DNA from 3 places in the Staphylococcus lugdunensis genome. Region 2 is predicted to be linked to each of the others. Evidence: riboswitches for the same ligand, from Rfam matches in the RefSeq annotation. Region 2 holds a riboswitch; each other region holds the start of a gene.

Region 1 (8,314 bases), 1.1 Mb from region 2:
AATACGTAAGTTACTTGTTGATACACCACGTTCATTTAAACCGTCTAACTCTTTTAACAGAGCTACAGGATCGACAACAACACCATTTCCAATTACAGCAAGTTTATCTTTATAAAAAATACCAGATGGTACTAAATGTAATTTATAGGTTTCTCCACCAAACTGAATGGTATGTCCAGCATTATTACCGCCAGAAAAACGTGCAATAACATCTGCCTGTTCCGCTAAGAAATCCGTGATTTTACCTTTACCTTCGTCTCCCCATTGTGTCCCAACTACTACGATTGATGACATAAGAGCACCTCCAAGTTTTCTCGATTAACCACTAGATATTCTATCAATAACAATCTGATATTGCAAATAAAAATCGAACATTAATTTTATAGTGTTTTTCACATTATTATTTTAGAATTTTGATGTCTATCCACTTCAAAAACACTTTAATATCAAGGTTTAAAGATGTTTTTACAAATTTCCAAGATACATACTTAGCTGTTAAAAAGTATGTTAAAACAAAATAAAAACCGTACATTTAAAATTAATCAAAATTAAACGTACGGAAATAAAAATATTCTTTTCTTACATTTCAGCATGTGCATAATCAATATCGGTAAATTTATTATATTGCTTCATAAAGTGAAGTTTGACGGTACCGGTTGGGCCGTTACGTTGCTTAGCTATAATAATTTCGATTTCACCATTATCATCATTTGTTTGTGGTTCGAAATTGCCACCATCTTCATCTTCTTCACCATCGCCACGATTATAATAATCATCACGATATAAAAATGCAACAATATCAGCATCTTGTTCTATAGAACCTGATTCACGAATGTCACTCATCATTGGTCGTTTATCTTGTCGTTGTTCAACACCACGAGATAGCTGACTTAACGCAATAACAGGACATTCTAATTCTCTAGCGATTGCTTTTAGTGTTCGAGAAATTTCTGAAACCTCTTGCTGACGATTATCAGATAAACGTGAACCGCTTCCTTGTATTAATTGCAAGTAGTCAATCATAATCATATCTAAACCATGTTCTTGCTTTAAGCGACGACATTTAGAACGGATATCTGTAATACGAATACCTGGTGTGTCATCGATAAATATTTTCGTACGTGATAATTTACCTACCGCAATGGTAAAGCGATTCCAATCTTCTTCAGTCATCGTCCCTGTTCTTAAACGGTTAGAATCTACGTTGCCTGAGCTACATATCATACGCGTAGCAAGTTGGTCTGCCCCCATCTCTAAAGAAAAGATACCTACTGTATAATTATCCTCGTGAACCGCTACTTTTTGAGCAATATTAAGTGCGAAGGCAGTCTTACCTACTGATGGTCTAGCTGCAATAATAATCAAATCATTACGATTAAAGCCAGCTGTCATTTGGTCTAAGTCACGATAGCCTGTTGGTATCCCAGGCGTTTGACCGCTATTTTGGTCAAGTTCTTCTGCTGTTTCATAAACTTGGCCTAAAATATCTCTAATATCTTTAAATCCTTCACTATCGCGTGTTGATGATAATTCTAAGATACGTCTTTCTGCATCACTTAAAATAGCATCTAACTCTAATTCATCATTATATCCGTCATTAGCAATACTATCTGCCGTTTGAATGAGCTTCCGCTTTAAAGCATGCTTCGCCACAATGTCAGTATAGTATTGAATGTTACGTGTCGTGGGTACGTTATTAGAAAGCTCAGCTAAATATTGCGGACCACCCGCTTCACTTAATGTACCATCATTTGTAAGTTGATCCATAAGTGTAACGACATCAATTTCTTTAGTATCTTCATTTAAATGCATCATTGCACGGAAGATATGTTGATGGGCGCCTCTATAAAATGACTCAGGAAGCAATACCTCCTGAGTCGAACTTAACAATTCTGGATCAATAATAATCGCACCTAAGACAGATTGTTCAGCTTCATTATTATGGGGCATTTGATTTTGCTCATATGATCTATCCATTATTGATTACACCTCTTAATCAAAAAGTTAAACCTCTTTGATATCAATCTTATCTTAATTAACAGCGTCTTATTGTTCTACTACATGTACACGAATTGTACCATCAACTTCTTTGTCTAATTTCACTGGTACATTCGTATAACCTAAAGCATGAATACCTTGTGGTAAGTCCATTTTACGTTTATCTAATTTAATATCATGCTGTTTTTTTAAACCTTCAGCAATTTGTTTTGTGCTTACAGAACCAAATAATTTGCCACCTTCACCTGTTTTAGCACTGATTTCAACTTCAATATCAGCTAATTTGGCTTTTAGCGCTTTGGCTTCATCAATTTCTTGTTGTCTATCTGCTGCTGCACGTTTATTTTGTTGTTCTAATTGTTTTAAATTGCCAGGAGTTGCTTCTACGGCATATTTATTTTTTAGTAAAAAGTTATTCGCATATCCTACTGGTACGTCTTTAACTTCTCCTTTTTTGCCTTTACCTTTAACATCTTGTGTAAAAATTACTTTCATGCATCTTCACTCCTACTGATTTGTTCTGTAATTGCTTGTTGTAATTGTTCGATTGCTTCATCAATGGTTACATCTTTAATTTGCGTTGCTGCATTGGTAAGATGGCCACCGCCACCTAATGCTTCCATAGTTAATTGTACATTAATTGAGCCTAACGAACGAGCAGAAATACCAATTAAATTGTCTTCTCTTTTTGCGACAACATATGACGCTTCAATACCTTCTAAACTTAACAGCTCATCTGCTGCTTGTGCAACAGTCACGGGATGGTAAATTTTATCATCTGAACCATGTGCAATAGCAATGCCATTATCTTGCACTTCTACAGTTTGAATCAGTTCAGAACGATTAATATACGTATCGACATCATCTTTTAAGAAATGCTGAGTCAATATCGTATCAGCACCATGTGCACGTAAGTAACTTGCAGCATCAAAAGTTCTAGAACCTGTTCTTAATGTAAAATTACGCGTATCAACGATAATTCCTGCATACATAACTGTTGATTCTAAGCGTGTTAAACGCTGTTCTGTCGGTTGATACTCTAATAATTCTGTAACAAGTTCAGCTGTTGAACTTGCATAAGGTTCCATGTAAATTAATAACGGGTTTGAAATAAAGCTTTCACCTCGTCTATGGTGGTCAATAACGACTTTACGATTAGCTTTATTTAAAATATTTTCGTCTAATACCATTTCTGGTTTGTGCGTATCGACAATGACGACTGTCGTTTTAGAAGTCATCATATCCCAAGCTTCATCTGATGTAACAAAGCGCTCTTTTAGTTCTGGCTTTTTATCAATTTCATTCATCACACGGCGTAAAGTTGGGTCAATATCCTCTTCATTTAACACAACATAGGCTTCTAAGTTATTCATTAGTGCAAAGCGAGAAACACCAATTGCAGCTCCGATTGCATCTAAATCTGGACGCTTATGTCCCATAATAATTACTTTGTCGCCTTCTGTTAAAATATCTTTCAAAGCATGAGATATAACACGCGCTCTCACACGCGTACGTTTTTCCATTGGGTCAGTCTTACCGCCGTAGAAACGTACATTACCATTCATACTTTTAATCGCAACTTGGTCTCCGCCTCGACCTAAAGCAAGATCAAGACCTGATTGTGATAATTCACCCAAATCTATAAGATTTTCTGTGCCTTCTCCAACACCAATGCTTAGTGTAAGTTGGGCGCGATAACCAACACTTTTTTCTCGCAACTGACTTAAAATTTCAAAGTTAGACTTCTCAATTTCAGCTAAAATCTTTTGATTAAGATAAGCTACGAATTGATCTGAACTATAGCGTTTAAAATAAATATTATATTCAGAAGCCCAACGACTGATAACACGTGTTACCATTGAGTTGATTTCTGAACGTTGCGTATCGTTCATATTCTGTGTTATTTCATCATAATTATCTAAAAATAACGTTGCTATAATTGGCTTAGAGTCTTCATACAACTTATTTGTATGCACCTCATCGGTAATATCAAAGAAATAAAGACAATGATCATCTTCACTATAGCGCACGTGATAATGATAATTATTATTCTCAATTTCTACTTCTTGAATCTTTTCCAATTGCTTTAAAATATTGGGGAAAACCTCATTAATAGGTTCAGAAATTACGTTTGATTCTAAATGATCTGACATAAACTGATTGATCCATTCAATATGATCATCCGCATCTAAAACGACCATTCCTATTGGCAAACGTTTAATTGCCCTATTACTTCCTGCTGAGATATGGCCACTTAAATCATCCACATAGTTATCCATTTTTATCATTGCTTGTCGGGCTAATACCGCACTGATAACGATAATTACAAAGAGAATCGCTGCCGCTATCCCTGCAACAAGTGGTTTAAAGATAAACCCCAATATAACAAGGGCTATCGCCGTTAGAACCATTAAAATGTACGGAACAAACAAAGCTTTTTTTGTGGATTGTCGGTTCATTTTTCCACCTCTATTCGCTTTTTAGTATCTTTTTTTTATTATCTGTTTTAAGTTAATTCCTAAATCAAGCACCCCTATAAGTGCAACAATATGCGTTACTGGCGAAATAATTGTCCCAATTACCATTAATATTATTGTTACTACGTCTGGCATGCGTTTTGCTTTTCCGAAGAAATGAATCACGCTTAATCCTTGGATGTACATCAATAATGATAACATAATCTGTAAGTTTATAACGATACTTTGGAAGATACTCGGTTGTGTTGCAAACATTACACATATTAAATCAATAACATATAACCACAAGACTGAACGTTTAAACTGCCATGCGAATAATGGTTTGAATATTGGTGTTGCTATTTTAAACTTTCTAAGAATTGGGAATGTGACAAGCAAATTGATTAAAATAAGGATAAATATTGCTATTATCATATAACTTGGAAGCTGAATAGACAATTGTTTAATGATAAAACTTAATGTTTGTTCATATTCTGCTTTCATGCCACTTTGAACATACGCTTGATCCAATAAATCTTCTAGTGGTTTTACTGCTGTTCGAACTAATACTTGTGCCTTGGGAATATGACCAAACACTTGTAATAACATAAAACCAATAATAGTTATTGTGCTGGCGACCGTCGTCGCTATGTAAAGAATCTGTTCTTTAGATGCACGTTCTTTAAGTAATTGTCCGATGACAATACTTGAGATAAGTACTAATATCATGGCACTTAATACGATTGTATTGCCGAATAATACTGCAATAACCAAAGTCACAATTGTAGCCAAACCAAATGATGGTATTGACTTATTCCAGAGAATAATTCCAGGAATGGTTGCAAATAAACATAACAGCCAACCCACTTCTGGTAATATATATGTGACTAAAGCGACTACAATTAATGCAAGCGTACCGATAATAGTAGCTTTAGGTTCTATTTTTGAAAACAACTTCGCCACTCCTATACTAAATTTAACTATAAGCACTATTTTAACCCGTGTAGCATATTAAAACAAATAAAGGACTTATTGGCATAGTAACTTTCATTTAAATGTCTAAATTAGCTTATCTTTAGACATTTTACACAGTCGTATGTCTTACCTCAATATCCATGATTGTCACTTCATTTACGTTTAAATGTTGATACCTTTAAAAAATGATATAAATTAGGTGCCCAAGTATTAAAATTAAGCAAAAAGCCATCATGTCCAACATTATCTGGAACAAAGAAATGACGGTGATATTTAAAGCGTACGCCTAATTGCTGTACCAGGTCATCTGGATATAGTAAATCATCGATAAATCCCATTGTCAGTACTTTAGTATCTAAAGATTGATATACTTCATCAACATCTGTTCTACCACGGTCAACGTTATGACTGTCTAAGACATCTAACATAGTTAAATAGCAATCCAAATCATAATGTTCTTTAAATTTATCACCTTGGTAACGTTGATAATTGACTACCTCATCAGGAGTAAAGCGTTCATCATAACTTTTAGATGAACGATATGTTAAAAATCCTAATTGTCTTGCAATACTCAAACCTTCTTTACCACCGATATGAATGGCTTGACGAGCAATCTCATTAAATGCACGACTGTATGATGATGTCTTATCGGTGGCTGCTAAAATTACTGCTTTATCAACAACAAATCGCCGATTATATAGTAATTCCATCACTTGCATCCCGCCAAGACTTCCACCAATTAATATGTTAATCTTGTTAAAACCTAATGCTTGAATTCCTAATTCTATTGCTTTGGTAACATCTCTTAAAGTCAATTTCTTAGGAAAATGTTGGTCTGTAAGATGTGAGCTAGAGCCAAATGGGCTTCCTATCACATTAAACGTTAGGAATTGATAATCATGAATTGGCATATAACCACCATCGATAATTTCACGCCACCAACCTGGCTGTTCATTGGTTCCATACGTTAAATGATTTCCAGTTAAGGCATGGCAAACCACAACCAAAGGCTGCCCTTGATAACCTACATGCTCATATCGCAGTTTTAAATTTTCTATTTTTTCGCCAGACTCTGTAGTAAATGCTCCAAGTTCCAAAGTATCGACAGTATAATTTATCATGACTATTCCTCCTTTAAATAATATAAAAAACCGCTCCTACTCTAAATGAAGTAAGAAGCGGTCATTGACTTATCATTCGAGTATCTCGTTGGTTTTAGCACCGTGCATTACTGTCGGTTGCTGAAGCGTCACTGGGCCAAATCCCTCAGCTTCTCATAATAAGATATATTTATGTCTATTATTAAGTTAAATTTAAATTTATTTTATCTAAAAAATATGATAACTGCAATGCCTTACTGCGATTTAGTATAGGTTAAAAGAATAAACGAAGCCCCGCCATTAACACAATGCCTGTCACAACTGTTATGGTCAAACTGCGTGAAATAAAAGCAACAACAATAGTCGGAATCGTAATAATCACGAATGATAAATTAATAGTAAAGCCTAAGCCGTGCGATGGTTGTTTTATCATAGCGTCTACAACTAATGCAGTAAACAGTGTAATAGGAATATAAGACAGCCATTTAACAACCTTCTCAGATAATTGTATGCGTGTAATCATAATAAAAGGCACAATTCGAATTATCAAAGTAACTAAACCACTAAAAAAGATAATAGCAAACATATACCAAGATGTTGTCATCGTTCCATCACCACCCCTAATGTCGAAGCAATGATAGCAGACAATAATATTGCCACATAAGTTGGCATAAACCAGCTAAAGATAAACATCATGACAATAACAGAGATGATTAAAACAATGTATATTTTAAGTTTAGAATTGGTAATAGCATCAAACTGCGCAATAGCTAAGAAGACAAACATTGCTGTAATAGCGTAATCTAGTCCAAAAACTTCAGGATTACTTATGAATTTGCCAAACACGGCACCGCCAATCGACGCAATCGTCCAAAAGACATATGCCGTAATATTTAAGCCATGAAGCCAGCGATCATTAATTTTTTCACCTTTTAAATAAGGTGAAATAGCCACGCCAAATGTTTCATCTGTCAATATTGAAGATAGCCCTACCCTATTCCATAACCCATATTGCTTATAATTGGGTGCAAGTGTCATTGATAATAAGAAAAAACGTGAATTGACAATAAGCGTCGTCACGATAATTGCTGTAATCGGTGTACCTGCAATGACTAACGCACAAATAATAAACTGAGCTGCTCCCGCATAAACAATCAGACATAAAAGGATAATTTCTAATAAACTAAAATGTTGTGATGCAGCTACAATGCCAAAAGAAATACCTACACCTGCATAACCTAATAATGTAGGTATACATTCTTTAACACCTTGTTTAAAGGAAAGATGTGTATCCATTTTATGCCTCCTCTTTTTATTTAATAACCAAGATAAGTCTAATATAACACTAGAACTGTATCAATCCTTTTATAATTCCGTTTGTCTGACGTTAGACAAACGAATGTCTAAAAATCTTTATATAAGTACCTTTAATTTTAATAAATTTTTCTGATAATTATTTAGACTACTCGCATTCAAATAACTTATCATTAAAAAAACAGGGAAACCATTGAGTTCGTATCTTTCTCAATCTTTCCCTGTATGATGATTTAATCTATGACATATAACGATGCGTCAACAAATAACGCTATTTATTTAACTGGTTTAATTTCTGTTTTACCGCCCATGAATGGCACTAAAGCTTCTGGAATAGTAATTGAACCGTCAGCATTTTGATAGTTTTCAACAATTGCCGCAAACGTACGTCCTACAGCAAGTCCACTACCGTTTAAAGTATGTGCTAATTCTGGCTTAGCAGCATGATCACGTTTGAATCGAATATTTGCA
Region 2 (8,314 bases):
GGGTTTGGTCCTATACGCTTCTCTTGATTTAATTGGTCAATACGTGCCATTTGCGCACCGCTCAACTCAAAATCAAACACTTGGATATTTTCTGTGATTCTTGATGGCGTGATTGATTTGGGAATCACGACTACACCATGTTGAATATTCCAACGAATAATAACCTGTGCCGGAGACTTAGATACTTCAAGTGCGATTTGTTGAATTGTTTGATCATTAAGTATTTGTCCGTTTTGTAAAGGAGACCATGACTCCATAGGGATGCGCTGTGCTTTTAAGTAAGTTCTTAATTCATTTTGGGTAAATTTAGGGTGATATTCAACTTGATTGATCATTGGCTTTATTGAGACCTGTGCAAGTAAGGCCTCAAGATGATTTACGTCAAAATTACTGACACCTATACTATAGACTTTATTATCTTTATATAAATCTTCCATGCCCTTCCACATATCAATCATGACCGCTTCATCTTTGCCGGGCCAATGAACTAAATATAAATCGAGATAGTCTAATCCCAATTTTTTCAAACTTTGTTCGTATGCTTGTGCAACGTTTTCTCTACCAAAATCTTCAAAATATAATTTTGATGTAATAAATAAATCTTCTCGACTTAATCCTGTTGATGTCATTGCTGCTTTTATACCTGCACCAACCTTTTCTTCATTACCATATACTTTTGCCGTATCTATACTTCTATACCCCTGTTCAATCGCATATTGGACTGCTCGTTGACACTCGTTATTATTTCCAATCCGAAATGTTCCTAGACCTACTTTAGGCATCGCTTGTCCATTATAAAATTCTATCGTTTTCAAATGATTCAGCCCCTTTTACATTAATAACGCTAATACCTATTCCCACTCTTGTAAATTTTAAGCATAAAACAGCACCTAACTCGTATAAAAGGAAAGTTAGGTGCTAGTTATTTTTTAGTTAAATGATTCTATTTTTGTCATAATTTCTTGCAAATCATCAACATTGTATTGAATTCGACCATGGAAAACAAATTTGTTGAAAAATTCATTTAGTTGCTCTGGACCGACAAGTACTTTCGCACTTGAAGTTTGCGCATAATTTGAAATAGTTACTTCACCTTCACGTTTAGGATTGAAATAAAGAATAGATGTAGGTGTGTATGTTAATCCTAATTTCGTTTGCAAGTCAGTAGCTAACTTTTCAATTTGTGCAAGTTGTGCTGAATAATCTAAAAATGATAGCGATGATTGATCATCATTTTGATCTAGTACTAAGGTATGCGGTGCTTTGGCATTTAAATCTAATGTTGAAAAGACTTGTTGCATCATTGGCAATTCATTAAATTGATTACCACTTATACCATTATACACATGCCCCTTTAATAACTTGGAATCAATAATATAAAGTCCTGTACGAGTTAATACAAGATGACTGATGCGTTCAATATTATTCAAGTCATTACCAGGTAAAAAGATATTAGCCATAATATGCATATCTTCAGGTCGGATTCGTTTTTCATTGACAAGACGTTCACGGATACCAATTAATCTCATATCCGTCACATATTCACTCGTATTTTTTGAAAATAATTTTAGAGCATCAATTTCTCGCTCTTTGCTATTAACAGTTGCTTCGTAATTTTCCTTTTGTTTAGTAACTGTCTTTTTGTTTTCAATTCTTTCTTTTTCTAATGCTTCGTCATGTGATTCTTGCATTTGCTTTTCTTTTAATTTATATTCGTCTACCGTTTGTCGTTTTATCTTTTTATTATTTCTTAATGCAACGAAAAATAAGATTAAGCAAATAAGTGCTATTACCACAGCGACGATTAAACCGATTTCCATTGGTCCTAATGAATTCATTCAAACAACGCTCCTTTAATTATTCAATAACTATAATTATAATAGAAAATCTGTCTTATTTCGATATTTATCCTTAAATTTAGTAATTAAAAATTAAATTATGCTTGAACGGCGTCTTTTAAAATATTGACTTTATCTAATTTTTCCCAAGGTAATAACACATCTGTTCTACCAAAATGACCATATGCCGCAGTTTGTTTATAAATAGGATGTTTTAAATCTAACATTTTAATGATACCAGCGGGTCTTAAATCAAAATGTTTTCTAACTGCAGCGACAAGCTCACCTTCAGATACTTTACCTGTATTAAACGTATCAATGGCAATAGAAACTGGTTCAGCTACACCAATGGCATAAGCAAGCTGTACCTCACATTGGGCTGCAAGTCCAGCTGCAACAATATTCTTAGCTACATACCGTGCTGCATAAGCGGCAGACCGATCTACTTTTGTTGGATCCTTACCACTGAAGCATCCACCTCCATGACGCGCATATCCGCCATACGTATCAACAATAATTTTTCGTCCTGTTAAACCAGCATCACCTTGTGGTCCACCAATAACAAAACGCCCTGTAGGGTTAATAAAGAACTTAGTGTCCTCATCTAAAAGATTATCAGGTACCGTTGGATAAATAACATGATTTTTAATATCCTGTTGAATTTGTTCTAATGTTATATCTTGCGCGTGTTGTGAAGATACCACAATTGTATCGATGCGGTATGGTTTGTCATTTTCATCATATTCAACAGTTACTTGCACTTTGCCATCCGGACGTAAATAATCTATAATGCCATCCTTTCGAACATCTGATAAACGTTTAGCAAGCTGATGTGATAAGAATATTGGTAAAGGCATATACGTTTCAGTTTCATTAGTAGCATAACCAAACATTAGCCCTTGATCTCCGGCACCAGTTGCTTCTATTTCTTCTTCTGAAATATCATTACGATATTCAAGTGCTTTATCAACACCTTGTGCAATATCCGGTGATTGCTCATCTATAGCAGTTAAAACTGCCATTGTTTGGCAATCATATCCATATTTAGCTCTTGTATAGCCAATATCTCTAATTGTTTCTCTTACAACTTTAGGAATGTCCACATAAGTTGTTGTTGAAATTTCACCAGAAATCAATGCCATACCTGTTGTAACAGTTGTTTCACAAGCAACACGTGCATTAGGGTCGTCTTTTAAAATTTCATCTAAAATGGCGTCGGATACTTGGTCAGCTATTTTGTCGGGGTGTCCTTCAGTAACTGATTCTGAGGTAAATAAGCGTTTATTATATGTCATTGTTTACTCCTTTAAGTTATTTTACGAAAACTCTCTTGTATAAGCCAAATTAAAAGAGCCTTCTACTATTTAGATAGAGAGAAGGCTCTAGACGTCCATTCGCTCTTATCGTTCAGACCATATTTGTCTGCAAACGGTTTGGCACCTTTCTTTATAAAAGAGGTTGCTGGGCTTCATTGGGTCCATGTCCCTCCGCCACTCAGGATAAGAGAATCCGTTAAGAATTATACTACCGAATTCGTTAGCTAATGTCAATTTTAGATTTTTCATACCAACATCGTATTAGCTATGGCATAATCCTTTCATTATGTTATACTATTGAATTGTAAAGGCTTTCACATGTAATATTTATGCACTGGAGGGGTTAAAGTATGTCAATTAATACATACAGCGAAACGTCAAAAATTAAACACTTATTAGAAAAAGAGACAACTTTATTTCAGCTTTCAACGACGCAGCTTTATAACAAAATTCTTGAAAATAATGAAGGAGAACTGACTGAATTAGGTGCAATCAATGCTAGTACAGGTAAATATACAGGACGTTCACCAAAAGATAAATTTATCGTTACTGAACCTTCATATAAAGATAATATTGACTGGGGCGATGTCAATCAACCTATAGATGAAGAAACATTTTTAAACCTATATCACAAAGTTTTAGATTACCTTGATGAACGTAACGAATTGTATGTTTTTAATGGTTATGCAGGCAGTGATAAAGATACACAACTTAAATTAACGGTTATTAATGAATTAGCATGGCATAATTTATTTGCACATAATATGTTCATTCGTCCTGAATCAAAAGATGAAGCTATAAAGATTAAACCGAATTTTACAGTTGTATCTGCACCTCATTTTAAGGCAGACCCAGACATTGATGGCACTAAATCTGAAACATTTGTCATTATTTCATTTAAGCATAAAACAATTCTTATTGGCGGTACAGAATATGCCGGAGAAATGAAAAAAGGTATTTTCTCTGTTATGAATTATTTATTACCAATGCAAGATATTATGAGTATGCATTGCTCAGCTAATGTGGGTGCTAAAGGTGATGTTGCGTTATTCTTTGGTCTATCTGGAACAGGAAAAACAACTTTATCTGCTGCTGCAGATAGAAAACTAATCGGGGATGATGAACACGGTTGGAACAAAAATGGTATTTTTAATATTGAAGGCGGTTGTTATGCAAAAGCAATTAATCTTTCAAAAGAAAAAGAACCGCAAATATATGACGCTATTAAATATGGCACAATTCTTGAAAATACAGTTGTACATGAAGACGGTAGCGTAGATTTTGATGACAATCGATATACAGAGAACACACGTGCTGCCTACCCTATTCACCATATAGATAATATCGTATTACCATCTAAAGCAGCACATCCAAATACGATTATTTTCTTAACAGCGGATGCATTTGGCGTACTCCCTCCAATCTCTAAATTAACTAAATCGCAAGCGATGTATCATTTCTTGAGTGGATTTACATCAAAATTAGCTGGAACAGAACGAGGTATTACCGAACCTGAACCGTCATTCTCAACATGTTTCGGCGCACCATTCTTACCTCTAAATCCGACCGTATATGCTGATTTATTAGGTGCGTTAATTGATGAACATAACGTTGATGTCTATCTCGTAAACACCGGCTGGACAGGCGGTAAATATGGCGTTGGTCGCCGCATTAGCCTCCACTATACTCGTCAAATGGTTAATCAAGCAATCACAGGTCAATTAAAAAATACAGAATATATAAAAGATGACATGTTTGGTCTTTATATTCCGACAGAAATCGAAGACGTGCCAAAGACAATTCTTCAACCGATCAATGCTTGGAATGATCCAGATAAATATAGAACTCAAGCGCAAGACTTAATCAAACGCTTTGAACATAATTTTGAAAAATTTGGTTCAGAAGTAGCCGAGATAGCACAAAGTGGCGGCTTTAATAAATAAAAACCTCAAAAATATAGCTTAGATGCATATTATGATTTAAAATTCGTAGTGCATCTAAGCTTTTTATTTTTGAAGCTCTTCTATTTCCTTCATCCAATTGAATATACGTTGAATTGCCAATCTCATTGCTACTGGTCGAGGTACATGGCCTTCTGCAAGCTGATAAAATGTATCAAATTGCGTCCCTCGTTGTTTCAAAGCATCTTCTAAAACGTATGCCTGATGAATACCGACTTGTTTATCCTGACCTCCATGAATGATAAGTATCGGTGGACTCGTTGCATCAATATCCTTTAACGCATCACGTTTTTTATAGGATTGTGCATCTTTAACAGGATGTCCAATCATTCGTCGCAACATTCCTCTCAAATCCACACGTTCCTCATACATTAAATTTACGTTTGAAACACCACCCCAAATAATATAACTGTCCACTGGTAAATCTTGAAACGTTAATAAACCTTGCAGACCTCCGCGTGAAAAACCAATCATATGAATATAAGCGTCAGGATATGATTGATGTAACTGCTGAACAAGTGTTGTCACATCATGTAAATCACCTTGGCAAAATTCATCTCTACCTTCACTCCCATTATTACCTCGATAATATGGCCCAATAACTAATGTCTCTGGTGATGAAAATTGCATTAATCTTGCTGCACGCACACGTCCTACCTGACCTTTTCCACCACGTAGATACACAACAATCCGCTCAACCGTTTTATGAGGTAACATTTGTAATGCTTTCACTTTTAAACCATCAACAACATAGGTTACCTCTGCAAATTCATGTGTCAATGATTCAATTGGCATGGTTTTATAAAGAATATAATCCAAGCAATTTCACCCTCTCCAAACACTGCTGAATAGCTGCATCTTGTATTAAATAACTTCGCTTGTTTTCAGGAATATCGTTAAGTCTTTGATAAAGAATGGGACCTGCTGTTTCTAAATAATCATTTTTTTTATCTATACGACTTACTTCAATTGTATATACATCTTTGACAAAAGGTGTCTTATCCTTAGTAAATACTTCATATTGCGCAATGTACGTAAGTTTCTGGCATTGGGCGCCTGTTTCTTCAAAAAGTTCGCGTTTAATCGCCTCCATACTTGTTTCTCCTTCTTCCCGTTTACCACCTGGAAATTCTATTCCTCTTACTTTATGCTGAGTAAATAATAGCTGCTGTTTATAAAATGGGATAGCTAAAACATGGTTACCATTCGCAATATCTTTATCATTTTTATATGTGAGGATAACACGTCTATTTTCTTTATCTAAAAATTGCATATAGATTATTTCCCCTTTCAATATGTTAAAATGAAGTTATTGCTAGATGGTTGGAGGCTTTTATAAATGAAAAAATTATTACAAAAATTATTTTTAAGCTTAATTTATGTTTATCAACATTTTATTTCCCCAATGACACCAGCGACATGTCGTTTTTATCCAACATGCTCAGAATACACACGTGAAGCCATTGTGGTATATGGACCACTCAAAGGAACTTATATGGGTATCCGTAGAATTTTAAAATGTCATCCTTTTCATAAAGGCGGATTTGATCCAGTACCGTTAAAAAAAGATAACAAGCACTGTCAACATAAACATTAAAACATGACCAATTGTGATGTATCAACCTCGGGAGGAGAAAATGAAATACGTCGTTGTTTTAGAATACCTGATTGTGACACAAGATCATGATCATAATAGTATCCAGAAGGTGTAATATCCCCTGGATAATCTCCAAATTGTGCTAAGTAAGCTGTAAAATAACGACTTAACCCATATTCATACATTCCACCAATGACGACACTAATATTATCACGTTGTAGCTTGTGTATTAACTTAATCACATGGTCAATACCACCCATTCTAAAAGGCTTAATTACGACCACTTGTATGTTATAACTATGACATAACGTTAATATTTGTTGCACTGATGTAGCCTTTTCATCTATTGCCACTGGCGGAAATAAATTATGCTTATAATTTTTATATAAATCCATTGTTTTAAATGGTTCTTCGATATAAATAGGATGATACTGCTTAACCAGTGCTAATTTAGGTAAATCTTCTTTAGTTAATGATTCATTTGCATCAATTACCAACTGATATTCAAAATCCAATTGCTTATTCATATGCGCTAAATCTTTCAAAATATGATTCGACCATTTTATTTTAATGCGTTTTGGTTGTGTCTCTTTAAGTTGAACGAAATGCGCTTCGGTTAACCCGCTCACAGTTGCACCATAATCCACATTTATAATTGGTAATGTTTGGTACATTTGAAACACAGCCATTACCACTGTAGCCCGAGCAGCTGGAGCAGCGTTCAGCTGATTTAAATAAGGGAGCCAAGCATCAAAGGTCGAAAATTCTTTATTTTTGATACTACTCGACCATGCTTCAATAACCTTTTGAACACTATTAATTGTTTCTGAGTCATACCAATCCGATTCAAATGCATTGCATTCACCAAAAAATGATTTTCCCTGTGAAGTAATCATTTCAATAATTAGTGCTTTACGACTTGTTAAATGAACTTTCGGGGTTGTTATTGGCACACGAAACGATTGATTATACAAATAGTAATTGATATCTACAATTTTCATTCATACTCATCCTTTAAGCTCAAATTTATTACGTTGCAATTTCCCAGTAGATGTATAAGGTAATGTTTGAACGGCAACATATTTTTTAGGAACTTTATAAGCAGCAAGTTGCACTCTTAAAAATCGATCTAACGACGCAATATCAATGTTGTCTTCTGAAATATAATATAATAATGGGACTTGTCCCCATGTTTCATCTGATAAAGGCACACACATCGCGTCTTTTATGCCATCAAATTGTTTAGCTTGCATTTCGATTTCATAAGGATAAATATTTTCACCACCACTAATGATTAAGTCTTTGCGACGATCATAAATCACGACAAATCCATCCTTATCAACCTCCGCAATATCCCCCGTTTTAAAATAGCCATCTACGAATGCGTCTTTTAAACCTTTAGGATATAAATAACCGTCCATCACATTGTTACCTTTAAGCCACAACTCACCATGCCCATCGCGATTAGGATTATGTATCTTTATCGAAACATTGCTACTCGGTTTACCAACCGTATCATGACGACGAGCTAACATATCAGGTGATGCCGTTAAAAATTGAGAGCACGTTTCTGTCATGCCAAACGAATTATAAATTGGTAAC
Region 3 (8,314 bases), 750 kb from region 2:
CTAAGACAATAAATTCATTTAAGTAAGAAATTTCCATGTCAATCAACAACTTTCGATAAGTATAATTATTTAAATCATACTTGATTATCATTGGTATATTCAATTGAAAGAACATTGCAGTTTGAATATTCATAATAACTTTACTTGAGGAAGATGTGTTTGATTATGAAGCGTGCATTTACCATCAAATGATTGAAGATTGGAAACGTAATTTAAGTAATTTCAAGCACGAAAATTTAATCAATCAAATACTTATTTAACGCTATGCTGACGGGTTTGTTAGTGTAGTATTTAATTTCCTAAAAATAATTTCGATATATCGCTTTACATTTAACGATATATCGTTTATTATATCGATATATCGAAATTGATTAAAAATAAGTAAAGGTGATGAAAATTATGTTTAGAAGACATTTAGAAGGTATGAGACAAGGTATGGCACATTTTGAACAATTTGATGCAGGGAGAGGCCCTCGAGGTTTTGGAAATTTCGGTGGTTTCGGTGGCCGTCACGGTGGGCGTGATAGATTTTTCAAAAAAGGGAATTTACAATTCGTTATTCTTAAAATGTTAGAAGAAGAATCACGTCATGGCTATCAAATAATTAAAGACTTAGAAGAAAGATTTAAAGGTTTTTATTCACCAAGTCCTGGTTCTGTTTATCCAATTTTACAAATGTTAGAAGATAGAGACTTTGTATCTATTTCTAAAGATGGAAATAAAAAAGTGTATACCATTACGGATGAAGGTAAAAAGTTTTTAGAGGACAATGTAGATCAAGATGCGTTTACAAAACGCTTAGAACAATTTAAAAACGTTGATTTTGAAGAACTAAAAGCAGTGCGTGAACAAATGCAAACATTATTCCATGAGTTTATGAAAGCAAGTCAGCAGACATTACAAGATGATAAAAAGAAAGTAGAATTCGACGTCTTTATACAAGAAACAAAAGAACGATTACAACAATTCTATAAATAAAAGGTTGGAGAAATAGGGTTATGAATATAAAAGATATTAGACGAGTTGGCATTATTGGTGGGGGACCTGGAGGCTTAATGTTAGGCCTATTGTTACAGCACCAAGGCTTTGAAGTTAATATTTTTGAAAAAGCTGGTTTAAATGTTAACACTGATCGTGGAGGTTCTTTAGATATCCATGATGATAGTGGTCAATTGCCATTGCAACAAGCAGGCATTATCGATAAATTTAAAGCACAAGCACGCTTTGACGGCGAAGATACGCGCGTACTAGATAAAAATGGCAACGTATACTATGAAGCGTTAGTTGATCCACAAATAGAAGGTGGACGACCAGAAATTGATCGTGGTGAATTATGTGATATTATTTTTGAACAATTAAAACCTGAAATCGTAGTTTATGATAAAGCATTTAAATCTTTAACGCATATAGATAATGAGCAAATTGAAGTGACATTTGATGATTACAGTACACGAATATTTGACTTTGTAATTGGTTCAGATGGTGCTTTTTCAAAAGTAAGACCTTATTTAGCAAATACGGACGTAGAGTATAATGGGATATCGATGGTAGAATTAAATGTTGAAGATGTCTTTCATCAGTATCCTGATTTAGCTGAATTTAACAAAAATGGGAAAATGATGGCATTTGGCGATCACAAAGCGATATTAGGTCAAGTTAATGGAGATGGACGAATTAAAGTCTATATGTCGTATAAAATGGATTATGATGAATTTGACCAATTTAAAGCCATGAATAGACAAGAAATTAAAGAACAGTTATTACATGACTTTAGAGATTGGGACGTCAATTCGAAAAAATACATTGATTATGCGAGTGATGATTTATTATTACGACGCATTTATAAACTGCCTATTGGTTTCAAATGGGATAATCAAGCGAACTTGACGTTAATTGGTGATGCAGCGCACTTAATGAGCCCTTTTGCAGGACAGGGTGTCAATATGGCACTTTACGATGCATATCTTTTGGCTGAAGCAATTAAAAGTCATGTAACGTTACAAGATGCACTAAAAGCATACGAAACAGACATGTACCAAACTTCTGAGCAAAGTGCTCGTGAATCACAGGCAAACTTAGAAGAGATGTTTGGCGAAGGTGAACCTGCCAAAAAATTTGGAGATTTCTTTAAGCAAGTAGGAAATTTGTTTGACGTACATCAAGCATAAAAAATAATAAAGTACCGACTGTTTAAGGTGAAACAGTCGGCACTTTTTTTAATTTCAATGATTTTCGCTCAAAGCTGTTATCGCTTAAGCTTTAAACATATATCTTAGTTTTTATTCACTGATGCATCATAGATTGAGTCAACAGCTTCACCTAAAGCTTTATCAAATTCTTCTTTAGATTGGCTATATCTTAAGTCACTTGCTAATGCACGAGAGAAACTTGCGATTAATTCATCGTTGTCTTTCAATAATTTATTTGCTTCATCTCTGCTATATCCGCCTGACAATACAACTACACGTACAACATTTGGATGATCAGCTAATTCTTTGTATAAGTTTGCTTTAGTAGGAATTGTTAATTTTAACATCACTAATTGGTCATCATTTAAAGCGTCTAAGCCTTTTTTAAGTTCAGCTTTTAATACTTCTTCGATTTCGGCTTTATCTTTAGCATTGATGTTCACTTCAGGTTCGATAATTGGAACTAAACCTTTGGCAATAATTTGTTTACCAATTTCAAATTGTTGTTCAACAACGTCTCTAATACCTTGTTCATTTAATTCTAAAATGTTAGAACGCATTTTAGTACCAAAGATGTGACGTTCAACTGCACGATCTAATGTTTCATCTAGGTTATCGATAGGTTTCATTAATTGAACACCATTTTGTTGTTCAGCTAAGCCTTTGTCTACTTTTAGGAAAGGAACAACACCTTTGTCTGCTAAGTAGTCACCAGTATATTTGCCTTCAACTTCACGATCCATTGTTTGTTCGAATAGAATCGCACCTAAAATTTTATCTGAAGTGAATGATGGTGAAGTGACAACACGCGTACGCATGTCGTGAACAAGTTGGAACATTTCGTCTTCGTTGTTATATTGGTCTTCGCCAACACCGTATTCTTTTAAAGCTTTAGGTGTACTACCACCACTTTGGTCTAAAGCGGCGATAAAGCCTTTACCATTTTTTACCTTTTCTAATTGTTCTTTATTCATTACTTTCCACTCCTTCTAATAAGTTTCACTAATAGTATGATAAAAAATGAATATATTCTCAAGCTTTTTTACTCATATTTATTGAATATTCTTAATAAAATTTGTAGAGTTTCAAAAAATAGACGTATTTTTATCGTAGGGGAGTCAAACACGGCATGACGACTATTAACCGTTGGGAGTACCAGACAGGGGTAAATCTTCATTAGCATGTCAATTACAAAATATTTTAAGCTTTCCATACTATTATATTGATCGTATTCAATGATTGATGATAATCAGACCATAAGTGAATCGCAGTTAACTGAAGCATTGATGTGTATTATGTAACAGGATAAATGGATGATCGATAGTAAAGTAGCCACTCTAGCGCTAAGGGGCATGTGTGTAGATAAGTCAATTGACTAAAAGAAACGCGGTTGAAATGCATAATTAGAGTCATAATCTGTTATTTAAAATAATGACGTAAGCCACAAACAAAGAACCTTTACGGCAATCCGCAAAGGCTTGATTGAGAATTTATTCAATATATTTGGAATTTACCGAAGCAACAACGTGATTTATTAAGACAGCTTTAAGCGGGAACTGAGCATCAAGTTACTTGGTTTACATGTAAAAGTAAACAGTACCATTCATTATAATTGGTATACACGATGATCATAATGATCATCGAAAGAGAACAATACATTTGATTTGTCCTAAATGTACTTATGAATACTTTAGTGTTTTGAATTGCGCATGAACGTCAATGCCAAACCACTCATAAGTGCTAAAATACCAAATGCTAATGTTATTATATTATTTGAAGTGTGACCCGTTTCAGGGAGTGAGGCATTCTGCTGAGGTAATTCCGTAGATTTGATATTACCCACATAATAGCGATTAAGTTCCTTTTTACAATCTACGGGGTTATTTTGCTGTTCTTGTTGTGCCATATGAGTTGAGGTATTAGCTATTTCGCTAGCTGCATATGTTTGGTTAGGGTTTAATAGGTTATATACACCAAATTTACCATTTTTATATTCAACTTGGCCGTTTTTATAAACTTTATAAGTACCGACACTGTCATTAGTTTTAAGTGTGATTTTGATTTTAAAGTAGTTACCTTTGTCTATAACTGTATTAAAATTTTGCAAATCTGGATTGCCACCACTACGTGCTATAGCTTGCTTTGCAGTTGTGATTGCATCTTGTTGGGACATGGTATCTGCTTGAGTAACACATACGCTTGTTGCAGTTAATACCAAGAATAGCGCAAAAACAGATAAAATAATTTGAACCATTTGTTTCATTATGAAACCCCCATTCACATAGTAAATAACTTTACAGTGTAAGTGTATCATCATCAGCTTAATGTGCGGGCGTTTTTAACAAATCCTAAGGTAATCTTAATATTGTATTTACGTATGCGCTAAAATTAACTTTATACAAATATAGCATTTGCTTTTTTAAATGTTATCAAAGCTTAATTATACAGTGATATACTTATTTATCTTTTATCAATAAATGGAATACTTCTAGCCACACAAACGATAAAAATAATATGTGCTAAAAGCCATAGACTATATTCTGACCAGCTAAAATGAAAGATAGGTCGAACAGCGATATGAATGAGAAATGGATACAGCACTATAAAAGATAACATAGATGCCACATAACCAATGGCATACCATTGCTTTCTAACTCGATAGAGCAGTAATAACATCATATAAACAACAATACCAATGATTAAATGAATAAGGATTTCAAGCCATAACGGGGTGAATTGTTTAGGAATAATAAAGTCTATATTGATAAGTAATTGAGCTAACTGGGTTGTGTCAGTTAACAAATCTATGATAAACAATATGAATAATAGCAACATACTAATTAGACAGGCGCTCGTTAAATGATATTTTAAATAATACATTAGGCATTCCTCCTTAAAACGATTTAGTTATCTTTTCCCCTAAGTGTAAAAAACAATTATTAGTCAGAAAATTCAAAAATCTAATTGACGTTCTCTTTGCATAGTGATAGGATAAATTTAATTCAATAAAAGTAAGAAGACTCTTATCAAGAGTGGTGGAGGGATGTGCCCTATGAAGCCCGGCAACCGTCAGTGAATGACATGGTGCCAAGTCACATAAAGTTTAAAGTACTTTAAGAGATGAGAGAAAGTGTGCGTACTTTCTCTTAATTTGAGAAAGTATTTTTTATGTCTTGAATTCGACTGTTTTCATCTTTATTGAAGTAGCAATTAGAAAGGTGAGGATACAATTGAAAAAATGGGTCATCATGATTAGTGTGTTAATTATTACTCTAGCTTTATCAGCGTGTGGCAAAGACAATAAAGAAGCGAGCAAGACTATTACCGTTGCAGCAACACCAGCACCACATGGAGATGTGTTAAAACATGCACAAGAAGCAATGAAGAAAAAAGGCTATGATTTAAAAGTTAAGATTGTTAATGACTATAAAGTACCAAACAAATTATTAGATAAAGGTGATGTAGATGCCAATTTCTTCCAACATGTACCTTATTTAAAGGCAGAACGAAAAAGTCATGGCTATAAGATTGAAGAAGTAGGCAAAGTCTTTACAACTCCAATGGGCGTATATAGTAAAAAATATAAGCATATTAAAGACATACCAGATGGTTCAACCATTTATGTTTCAAATAATCCAGCAGAAGAAGGACGCTTTTTATCATTTTTTGTTAACGAAGGCTTAATTAAGTTGAAAAAAGGAGTGAAAATTGAAGATGCGAAGTTTGAAGATATTGCTGAAAATAAAAAGCATTTGAAATTCAATAATCAACAAGGCGCTGAATTTTTACCTAAAACATATAATAACAGTGAAGGTGCAGCAGTTATCATGAACTCAAATTACGCAATTGATAATGGTTTAAAACCATCTAAAGATGCGATTGCATTTGAAGGAAAATCATCACCTTTTGCTAATATTATTGCAGTACAAGAAGGACATAAAAAAGATAAAAAATTCCAAGAATTATTAAAAGTTTTACAATCAAAAGAAATTAAAGCATATATTAAAAAACAATATGGTGACGACGTGATTCCATATGAAAATTAAAGTGACATAATAGCGTGCTGCGATACAACATATGTTAATTTTAGTACTTGTTGTTTTAATCATTTTAAATATCCACAGTAAGCGTGAACAAACAACTTAATAATTTAATTATTCAGAAAATATTTACAAATCTGATAATTAATTGTATATTGGGTTGTATTACATTGCTGTGCGAATAAGTCAGCAGTATTTGGAGGATGAATTGACTATGAGTAAAGCAGCGCAACTTATTGAAGAAGATGGGAAATATTTTGCAAAATCAGGACGTATCAAATACTATCCGCTCGTGATAGATCATGGTTATGGTGCAATGCTTGTCGATGTTGACGGTAAATCATATATTGATTTATTATCGAGTGCCAGTTCGCAAAATGTTGGTCATGCACCTAAAAAAGTATCCGATGCTATAAAAGCGCAGGTAGATAAGTTCATTCACTATACACCCGCATATATGTATCATGAATCGGCGGTTAAATTATCTAAAAAGTTGTGCGAGATTGCGCCTGGCAACTTTGAAAAAAGGGTAACCTTTGGTTTAAGTGGATCTGATGCTAATGATGGTGTCATTAAATTTGCACGTGCTTACACGGGACGTCCTTATATTATTAGCTTTACTAACGCTTATCATGGATCAACATTTGGCTCATTATCTATGTCCGCGATTAGTTTAAATATGCGCAAACATTATGGACCATTACTAAATGGCTTTTATCACATACCTTTTCCTGATAACTATAGAGGAATGTTTGAACAGCCAACTGCAAATACAGTTGCTGAATATTTAGCACCTCTAAAGGAAATGTTTGCGAAATACGTACCCGCAGACGAAGTGGCATGTATTGTTGTTGAAACGATACAAGGTGATGGTGGATTACTTGAGCCAGTCGCAGGCTATTTTGAGGCATTAGCAGCTTTATGTCGAGAACACGGAATTTTAATTGCTGTTGATGACATTCAGCAAGGATTAGGTCGAACAGGCACTTGGAGTTCGGTGGAACACTTTAATTTTATACCAGATATGATTACATTTGGAAAGTCATTAGCTGGAGGCCTACCAATGTCTGCGTTAGTGGCACGTAAAGAAATTATTGATAGCTTGGAAGCACCAGCCCATTTATTTACTACTGGGGCTAATCCGGTAAGTTGTGAGGCAGCACTCGCAACAATTGAAATGCTTGAAGAAGACGACTTATTATCAGCAAGTGTCAATAAAGGGCGCTATGTACGCCAACGTATGGAACAATGGACTTCACGTTATGAGTATGTTGGTGATGTTCGAGGCATCGGGCTTTCTATAGGCATTGATATTGTGTCAAATAAGCAAAATAAGACAAGAGATCCAGAAGCAGCTTTAAAAATATGTAATTATTGTTTTGAACATGGTGTTGTCATTATTGCCGTTGCAGGTAATGTATTGAGATTTCAACCACCATTAGTCATTACCTATGAGCAATTAGATGAAGCACTAGCAACGTTAGAACAGGCGTTACAAGGTTTACAAGATGGGCAATTAGATACATTAGATATCGATGGTCAAGGCTGGTAATAAAGGTGTACGCGCATTAATTAACTTCGAAAGTATATTGCTAAATAGGATGAATATATTTAAATCTAGGACCTCTCAGGAGGTTCTTTTTTTGTCAGTGATTTAAAATTTTAATATTTGAAAAGTGTATTCGCTTGGCAGTTACAACGATTATAGACAAGTGTTTATTAAATAAAAAATATAGGTTATATTTTAGTTAATAAATGGTGTATAATCATAATGTATTTTGTTAATATACAGTAGTTAATTAGTAGCTTGTTTAAAACGCGTTAATAAATAGATAGCCTTGTTGCATCGGAAGGAGCTTACGAGTGTTTTCAATCATCATTCCTACATACAATAGTGAAAAATATATTGCACATACACTAGATAAGCTATTAAGCTGTCTGTATTTTGAAGAGGATGAAATTATTGTTATCAATGATGGTAGCACTGATTCGACGGCACAAATTTTAAAAGGCTATCAAAATCATGCACAGATTAAAATTATTAATCAAACGAATAAAGGTGTCAGTGCAGCTAGAAATTTAGGC

Evidence for each region. A riboswitch is a leader RNA that binds a small molecule or an ion and turns the genes downstream of it on or off. The one in region 2 is predicted to bind S-adenosylmethionine.
Region 1: linked by a shared signal. The riboswitch ahead of metX (homoserine O-acetyltransferase MetX) and the one ahead of metK (methionine adenosyltransferase) in region 2 are both predicted to bind S-adenosylmethionine.
Region 3: linked by a shared signal. The riboswitch ahead of AL499_RS08565 (MetQ/NlpA family ABC transporter substrate-binding protein) and the one ahead of metK (methionine adenosyltransferase) in region 2 are both predicted to bind S-adenosylmethionine.

Annotation. Positions count from the first base shown of each region.
Region 1 is NZ_CP014022.1:1,440,457-1,448,770, reverse strand. Features, by position in the region: gene AL499_RS06850 (adenylosuccinate synthase) at 1-294, opposite strand, end outside; gene dnaB (replicative DNA helicase) at 580-1,977, opposite strand; gene rplI (50S ribosomal protein L9) at 2,047-2,493, opposite strand; gene AL499_RS06835 (DHH family phosphoesterase) at 2,490-4,457, opposite strand; gene AL499_RS06830 (DUF2232 domain-containing protein) at 4,479-5,408, opposite strand; gene metX (homoserine O-acetyltransferase MetX) at 5,582-6,550, opposite strand; SAM riboswitch class I at 6,617-6,715, opposite strand; gene AL499_RS06820 (AzlD domain-containing protein) at 6,804-7,133, opposite strand; gene AL499_RS06815 (AzlC family ABC transporter permease) at 7,130-7,825, opposite strand; gene serS (serine--tRNA ligase) at 8,119-8,314, opposite strand, start outside.
Region 2 is NZ_CP014022.1:9,872-18,185, reverse strand. Features, by position in the region: gene AL499_RS00130 (aldo/keto reductase) at 1-782, opposite strand, end outside; gene AL499_RS00125 (nuclease-related domain-containing protein) at 930-1,838, opposite strand; gene metK (methionine adenosyltransferase) at 1,937-3,133, opposite strand; SAM riboswitch class I at 3,236-3,344, opposite strand; gene pckA (phosphoenolpyruvate carboxykinase (ATP)) at 3,505-5,097, shown strand; gene AL499_RS00110 (alpha/beta hydrolase family protein) at 5,161-5,934, opposite strand; gene ytkD (RNA deprotection pyrophosphohydrolase) at 5,915-6,388, opposite strand; gene yidD (membrane protein insertion efficiency factor YidD) at 6,455-6,712, shown strand; gene menC (o-succinylbenzoate synthase) at 6,709-7,713, opposite strand; gene menE (o-succinylbenzoate--CoA ligase) at 7,720-8,314, opposite strand, start outside.
Region 3 is NZ_CP014022.1:1,832,126-1,840,439, forward strand. Features, by position in the region: gene AL499_RS08535 (LysR family transcriptional regulator) at 1-91, opposite strand, end outside; gene AL499_RS08540 (PadR family transcriptional regulator) at 400-978, shown strand; gene AL499_RS08545 (FAD-dependent oxidoreductase) at 999-2,168, shown strand; gene AL499_RS08550 (fructose bisphosphate aldolase) at 2,273-3,163, opposite strand; gene AL499_RS08555 (LPXTG cell wall anchor domain-containing protein) at 3,880-4,452, opposite strand; gene AL499_RS08560 (hypothetical protein) at 4,650-5,069, opposite strand; SAM riboswitch class I at 5,210-5,316, shown strand; gene AL499_RS08565 (MetQ/NlpA family ABC transporter substrate-binding protein) at 5,420-6,235, shown strand; gene AL499_RS08570 (aspartate aminotransferase family protein) at 6,444-7,781, shown strand; gene AL499_RS08575 (glycosyltransferase family 2 protein) at 8,093-8,314, shown strand, end outside.